One region of the Lysinibacillus sp. FSL L8-0312 genome, then DNA from elsewhere that is predicted to be linked to it. Evidence: riboswitches for the same ligand, from Rfam matches in the RefSeq annotation. Region 1 holds a riboswitch; the other holds the start of a gene.
What was found. Region 1 has a riboswitch for S-adenosylmethionine ahead of MHI22_RS17215 (methionine ABC transporter ATP-binding protein). Riboswitches for the same ligand answer to the same signal wherever they lie in the genome.
Positions count from the first base shown of each region.

Region 2: another riboswitch for S-adenosylmethionine. It lies ahead of metA (homoserine O-acetyltransferase MetA); the one in region 1 lies ahead of MHI22_RS17215 (methionine ABC transporter ATP-binding protein).

Region 1 is NZ_JBBOOV010000001.1:3,403,766-3,407,648, reverse strand. It holds gene MHI22_RS17225 (sensor domain-containing diguanylate cyclase) at 1-296, opposite strand, end outside; gene MHI22_RS17220 (CaiB/BaiF CoA transferase family protein) at 779-1,963, shown strand; SAM riboswitch class I at 2,218-2,326, shown strand; gene MHI22_RS17215 (methionine ABC transporter ATP-binding protein) at 2,434-3,459, shown strand; gene MHI22_RS17210 (methionine ABC transporter permease) at 3,449-3,883, shown strand, end outside.
Region 2 is NZ_JBBOOV010000001.1:930,514-934,396, reverse strand. It holds gene MHI22_RS04775 (TSUP family transporter) at 1-370, opposite strand, end outside; gene MHI22_RS04770 (TrmB family transcriptional regulator) at 497-1,279, shown strand; gene MHI22_RS04765 (hypothetical protein) at 1,301-1,687, shown strand; gene MHI22_RS04760 (nucleotide excision repair endonuclease) at 1,740-2,165, opposite strand; SAM riboswitch class I at 2,315-2,425, shown strand; gene metA (homoserine O-acetyltransferase MetA) at 2,535-3,470, shown strand; gene MHI22_RS04750 (GerAB/ArcD/ProY family transporter) at 3,511-3,883, opposite strand, start outside.

The DNA of each region.
Region 1 (3,883 bases):
ATTTGATTTTGCAATCTCAAACGTTCTGTTTCCTGATTCAATGCTTGCGCATCGTCCATCTTTGCTTGTATCTGAGTTGCACTATAACCTAATATTTGGAAAGATTCATGTAGATAAGAATCCGCAGTAGATGCCAATTTTTGAGCATAAACCCTATTCGTTTCTAGTGTATTTTCCTTTATCGAGTCAATATTCATTCTGTATCCGCCCCAAACACTACCAAGGCTCGTGAAAAAGAATGCTGCCATCGCAACTCCCATAATTAAATGCTTTAGTTTTAATTGATGTGATTTCATTTCTTCTCTCCTATTTACGTTAATTTTATATGTATTTTTTGAGAGATACTTTATTAATAAATGGGGTAATAGTATCATTTCCAAATTGCGTAAGAAGAATCCAATACACCACTAGGATTGTATCAATAAAAAGGGTCGTATCATATAGCTAGCTAGTAAACAAAATTCTACAATTTATTTTCTTAAATTAAATATTCTAACAACTGACAACTATTGTCTGAAATTTGATAAAAAATCTAAATTCTAAATTTTTTTACTTTTATTGTTATTCTGACATATGAAAGTTGAAATGTTTATTTTATAATGAAAAATAGCATAGGCAAGTTAAGGTCTATTCTGTTATAATACTCTTTAAAATAAAATAAACTGTATTAATACAGAATCGAACGTTACGCTTTTCACACAATGGGGATTATGAGAAAAGCGCTACGCTTCCATCAATGGGATGGTCGTGTAGCCTACACAAAAAGGGGTTGGAAGATTTGGGCATTTTACAAGGGTTAAAAATTCTCGATTTTTCTGCATTACTACCAGGGCCAATGGCGACAATGATTTTTGCTGATTTAGGAGCAGATGTCATCCATGTTGAATCTTCAAAGCGCGTTGATTTAACACGAATTATGCCTCCCTATGATGAAGATCATGAGGCTTACATTCATCAACATTTAAATCGATCTAAAAAATCAATTACATTAAATCTTAAATCACCAGAGGCTATAGACATTGTAAAATCACTGGTGCAAGAGTATGACGTTATTATCGAAGGTTTTCGGCCTGGTGTCATGCAACGCCTTGGCATTGGCTATGAAGCTCTAAAGGAAATAAATCCAAAGGTTATCTATTGTGCGATTACTGGTTACGGACAAACTGGACCTTATAGCAATCGACCTGGACACGATAATAACTATTTATCTTTAGCAGGCTTACTCGATTATTCACGCCATAAGGATAAAAAGCCTGTCTCCATGGGGGTTCAACTAGCTGATATAGCTGGAGGGACAATGCATGCCGCAATTGGGGTACTGGCTGCTGCCCTTCATCGTGAAAAAACAGGCGAAGGACAATTCATAGATATTAGTATGACAGATGCTGTCTTTTCGCTGAATGCTATGTATGGTGCTGCGTTTATTGGGGGTGGTCGTGTACCACAGCCAGAGCAAGAAATTTTAAACGGAGGCAGTTACTATGATTTTTACAAAACAAAAGATGGACGCTTCTTCTCTGTCGGTAGCTTAGAACCTCAATTTCGTAAACTGCTCTGTGAAGCACTCGACATTCCTGAGTTGATTGATAATACCTTTAATGATTCTTACTATACGCAAATACGCTTTAAAGAGGCTGTTCATGATGCCTTTCTATCAAAGACATATGAGGAATGGCTTGAGGTATTTAACGAGGATTTTGAAGGTTGTGTAGAGCCTGTACTCACTTTTCCAGAAGCATGTGAGCATCCACAGTTGAAGGCTCGCGGCATGATCATCGATATTCCAAAAAGCGATGGCACCATGCAACAGCAAATTGCTTCTGCCTTTAAATTTGATGGCACTGAGCCTGAGTACAAGTATGTCGGTGCCAAGCTTGGAGAGCATAATGAAGAAGTATTAACTGCACTTGGCTATAATGATGAACAAATTGCTAGTTTACGAGAAAAGGGCGTTTTAGAATAACGGAAAGGTTCAATTTGGAAGTAGGCAATTTTCAAATTGAACCTTTTTATGGCTGCCTGCTCATTGACATCCTCAGTAACATAAGCATAAATTATTTCACTAGAAAAAACGCGGCTACCAATGTACTCCTGCTGTTATAACAGTAAATGTATTTATTTTTCTAATAAAACTTTTTAAAAGAAATGTTGACATATAATTCATCAAGCATTATAGTATTGTTTAAATCTTAACAGACAATTAAATACGATAATTTCTTCTTATCCAGAGAGACTGAGGGACAGGCCCAATGAAGTCTCGGCAGCGGGTTATTAACATAATACCGTGCCAATTCCTGCAAATGTACTTACATTTGAAAGATGAGAAGGAAGTAGTTTCTTCAATAGTGGGGACCTTCCTTTTTTCTTAATCGATAAGAACAAAAGGAAGGTCCTTTTTGTTCTTTATTTTTAAATAGGGAGTTGAGCAAGTAAATGATTGAATTTCAGAATGTAGCGAAAACCTTTAAATTTGGTGATCGTGAAGTGAATGCAGTGAAAGATGTATCTCTTTCAATTCAGCAAGGAGAGATTTTTGGAATTATTGGATTTAGTGGTGCAGGAAAGAGCACATTATTGCGGCTTGTGAATCTATTAGAAAGTCCAACCCACGGCACTGTTCAAGTACAAGGTGTTGATATTAATTCGCTCACACCAAAAGAGGTAAGAAAGCTGAGAAGAAGAATCGGCATGATTTTTCAAAATTTCAACTTATTCTCCTCAAGAACGGTAGCTGGAAATGTAGCCTATCCACTTAAGCTGGCGGGAGTGCCTAAAAAAGAAATTAATGAAAGAGTTGCAGAACTTCTTAGTTTTGTTGGTCTTACAGAAAAAGCGAACGATTACCCTGAGCAATTATCTGGAGGCCAAAAACAGCGGGTTGGCATTGCGAGGGCGCTTGCTACCTCCCCTGATATATTAATTTGTGATGAAGCAACCTCAGCGCTCGATCCAGATACAACTGGGGAAATTCTCCGCCTTCTCAAAAAAGTAAACAAGGATTTAGGAATCACTATTTTGCTAATCACACATGAGATGAATGTCATCCAACAAATATGTGACAGAGTAGCAGTCATGGAAAATGGAGCAGTAATTGAATCTAATTCAGTTTTTGATATTTTTACAAATCCACAGCATTTAACGACTCAACGGTTTATTCAATCGGTTCAGCAAGATCGACCATCTGCATCTCTATTAGAGGAATGGAGAAAAAAAGGCGGCAAAAATTTATACCGTGTTATTTTTAAAGGTGATATTGCTAGCGATCCTATCCTTTCTCGCGTAACAAGAAAATTTGATGTGGACGTTAATATCGTCTATGGCTCTGTCCGAGAAATTCAGGAGAAGTTCTATGGGAACTTGCTCGTCTCATTTGAGGGACATAGCGATAAAATACCTAGTGTTCTTACTGAATTACAAGACATTGTAACTGTTGAGGAGGTAAAATTCAATGAAGGTTGATTGGACGACTTTTTGGCCCCGTATTTTTGAATCTACGGGTGAAACGATTTTAATGGTTATTATAACCCTTATCTTTGGTTCTATTCTTGGTATAACAATAGGTTTACTACTATATGTGACACGAAAAGGAAATATTTTAGAGAACAAATTCGTGTTTCAATTGTTAAATTTTTTAATTAATATTATTCGCCCAGTTCCATTTATTATTTTTCTAGTGGCCATTAGCCCATTAACAAGAATGGTTGTTGGAACAACGATTGGTACGTGGGCAGCAATCTTTCCGATGACGATTGCCTCATCATTTGGTATTGCGAGAGTAGTAGAGAATAACTTAGTTAGCATTGACCCTGGGGTAATTGAAGCCGCAAAGGCAATGGGAGCAAGTCCTCTACAAATTATTTTTACTGTATTAATTCCAGAGGCA
Region 2 (3,883 bases), 2.5 Mb from region 1:
CCTTTTTGAAAATTGTATAAACCGCAACGGCTGCCAGCATCACGAGCATTAATGGCTTTAGTAATGCTGGATTGATTAAATGCACGGTCCATGCACCAAATAAGGAGCCGACAAAGGCAAGCGGGAAATATTTGAGAACGGATCGTATTTCAAGCTGACCAGAACGATAAAAGGAAATGGAAGATGTCAGTGAGCCCATTGTCCCGGCAAGTTTATTGGTTGCAACAGCAGCTGCTGGATTGAGACCAGCAAACAATAAAGCTGGCAATGAAATTAAACCGCCCCCTCCCACTACAGAGTCGACAAAAGCCGCCAGAAATCCAAATGAAATTAACAGGATAAGAATATGTACATCGACTTCAAAAAACATAATACACCTCTTTAAAATTAGTTACTACTGAAATAGTAACTAATTTTAATTACGCTGTAAACCCTCATTTTTTCATTGGCAAATCTTCACAACAGTAGCCTATAATAAAGATAATGGAGGGATTACATGGAGGAATTAATCGCCCAGTTGAAAGACATGGGCTTTACAGAATATGAAGCAAAGGCCTATACGGCACTTGTGCAGCAAAGTCATGTTAGTGCCTATCAGGTCAGTAAAAATTCTGGTATACCACGCGCAAGAATTTATGATATTTTAAACGTCCTTGTAGAAAAGGGAATTGTGCTAAAAGAAGAAACGGCTGAACAAACGACCTATGCGGCTATGCCTGTGTCTGTGTTTTTACAGCAAATGCAGCAGCGCTGGCAATCGAATTTTACATCCATGAGTACGAAATTAGAAAAATTAGAGGAAAAAGTGCAGGAAGTGGAGCCAAAAGTAGTCATGCTAAAGGGCAAGGAGGCGATCATCAACTATTGCCAGTCACTTTTAAAAAAAGCCAAGAAAAAAGTGATTCTATCGATGTGGGAAGATATGTATGATACTTTAAGGGGAGATATTCAAGAAGTGGCACAGCATGTTCCTATTCATGGTATTACCCTATATGTAGGGGAACAGCTAGAGTCGATTGACCAGCATAGAGCTACACACTACACGAAAAAAACGTCTACACCACATTGGTTTATTTTATCGGTAGATGGTCAGGAAATGATTTATGGTCACTCTCCATCTACGCAAGAAATGGCCTTTATCACCAATGACCCTGTCCATATTTATTTGTTAGAGGATTATGTTTGGCATGACGTCCTTATCAATCGATTGGTAAAACGTGATGATCAGGAATTAGAAGACTGGATTGCTAAGGAGCGTAAAGCTTTTTTCTTAGAATAGTCATAAGGGAAGGGGAGTAACGTGAAAAAATTCGTGTTGCTAGGTTTAATGAGCTTATTAATGTTAGGAGCATGTAACGCTAAAACGCCTACCAAACTACTAATGATTCATGAGCTAACTGTCGTTCCAGACAATATTCAACAAAAAATTGAGGCTAATGATAAGATTCAATTATTGTATGAAGATGACTCTACGTATTATCTTGTTTATTATTCGAAAGGGAATGTGCTGGCAAGTATTGCGGCTGAAGAAAATAGTCAAGTCATCCAACTGAAAGAAGGTAGCGAGCAACGAAAAGTGGCTCAACCCTATGTATATAAAATCATCACCAAAGATCCTGAGCTAGACACGATTGATTTGCGAATAAACGGCGAGAGTACGCCAATAGATCGCGTAACCTCTATATAAGACAAAAACCGAAATCCCATTAAATGAGATTTCGGTTTCTTTACAAGATATCTTAATAAAAGACTTTCTCTACATTGTATTTGGAGCGGAAAGTGTTAATCGCATATGTTTCGTAAATTTCACGTTCCATTGGATCTTCTACTTCATAGACCTCAATTTTGAACACTTCATCACGATGATTTTTCATCGGAGATACATTGTCCTCGAAATGCTTTTTAATACGTTGACGAATTTTACGTGCTTTGCCGACAAATAATAGCTCATTCTTGTCATTATAGAATAAAAAAATGCCGCCTTTATCACGTGTGATTTTATGGAAGTCAATAAAACCAAAGTATGGTGTGATAGGCACATCACCAGGTTTTACTTCTTGTTCACGTTGACGGATGACTACATCAGGTTTTGGAAATTCAATTTTAATCAAAGTATTCACGTTCCTCTCTGTTACTAAAGTTATATGGTAACATAAATACGGCATGTTTACCATAAATTTTAAATGTAGAAACACTACTTATAGCAAGCTTAGTGTACATCAAATAAACGAGGAACATGCATTTGAATCACAAAATATTCTATGAATTATTGATATTCTAACTAATTCATGCTACAATTCGATGTAATTAAATAATCTTATCAAGAGAAGCTGAGGGATTTGGCCCGATGACGCTTCAGCAACCTCTAACAATTGTTAGAAAGGTGCTAATTCCAGCGAAGGATTTTTCCTTTGAGAGATAAGAGTGGACGTGAAAAAATCCTTCTCATTCTATCTCGTATGGAATGAGGAGGATTTTTTAATTTGTCAGCAAGGTTTGCTAAAAGAGAGTGATCAAAGAGAGGGGAACGCAAGATGCCAATTAATATTCCGAAAAATTTACCAGCTGGAGAACATTTACGTGAGGAAAAAATCTTCGTCATGGAAGAGGACCGTGCGAAAACACAGCAAATTCGTCCGTTAAACATATTAATATTGAATTTAATGCCTGAAAAAGAAAAAACGGAGCTTCAATTACTACGTTTATTAGGGAATACACCGCTACAGGTAAATATCACCTTTTTAAATACGGCCACACATGAGTCGAAAAACGTCAGTAAATCACATTTACAGCTATTTTACACAACGTTCAACCAAATTCGTCACCGTCGCTATGACGGGATGATTATTACGGGAGCACCTGTAGAAAAAATGGCCTTTGAAGAAGTTAACTATTGGCGGGAAATTTCAGAAATTATGGACTGGTCCAAAAAGAATGTGACATCCGTTTTACATATCTGTTGGGGGGCACAGGCGGCACTGTATCATCATTATGGGATAGGAAAGGTAGAACTTTCAGCTAAATGCTCAGGTGTCTATTCCCATGTAATCACCGATTTAACAGTGGATTTAGTACGTGGCTTCAGTGATTTATTTACCGCTCCACATTCACGCTATACTTCTGTTTCGATCGACGAGGTTCGCAATCATCCAGACTTACGATTATTATCCTATTCAGAGGATGCAGGTGTGTTCATCGTCCAATCAAAAGATAATAAAAACATTATGATTACAGGGCATCTGGAGTATGATGCGACAACATTAGCCGATGAATATAGCCGGGATGTCGCAAAGGGCATAGATATCGCTGTTCCTGTGAATTACTTCCCGAATGATGATCCATCACAGGAGCCAATGAATACATGGCGTGCCCATACGCATTTATTATTCTCTAACTGGTTGAACTACTATGTTTACCAAGAAACACCATACGAATGGGATTTTGTAGATGAAATTGAATATCATATTTAATTAATAAAAAGTCTAATTTCTTTTCTCACCATAAAAGAAATTAGACTTTTTGATTGTCATTCGTTGTTTCTGTATTAGGCGTTTCGGTACTTTGAGCTTTGGTTTTGCGATTTCGTATAACTGCGACAATCAATAAAAGGATCGGTAATAAAATGGTGATTATAAAAGAAAAGATTGGCCAAATTTCATTATTGTAATTGGTTGAATGTACAATGTCTGGATGAATAATTTGAGAAAGCCCAATGACAATTAGACCCATCGGTAATATGAGAGGGCGATGATCCTTGATTTTTAAAATTTGCGCAAGACCGACAACAGTCGTATAGAAATACATAAATGTGCGAATATAAATAGATGAAATCCACATAAAGGCCATGATGATTTCAATGCGCTGCAAAAAATTCCCTATCGAT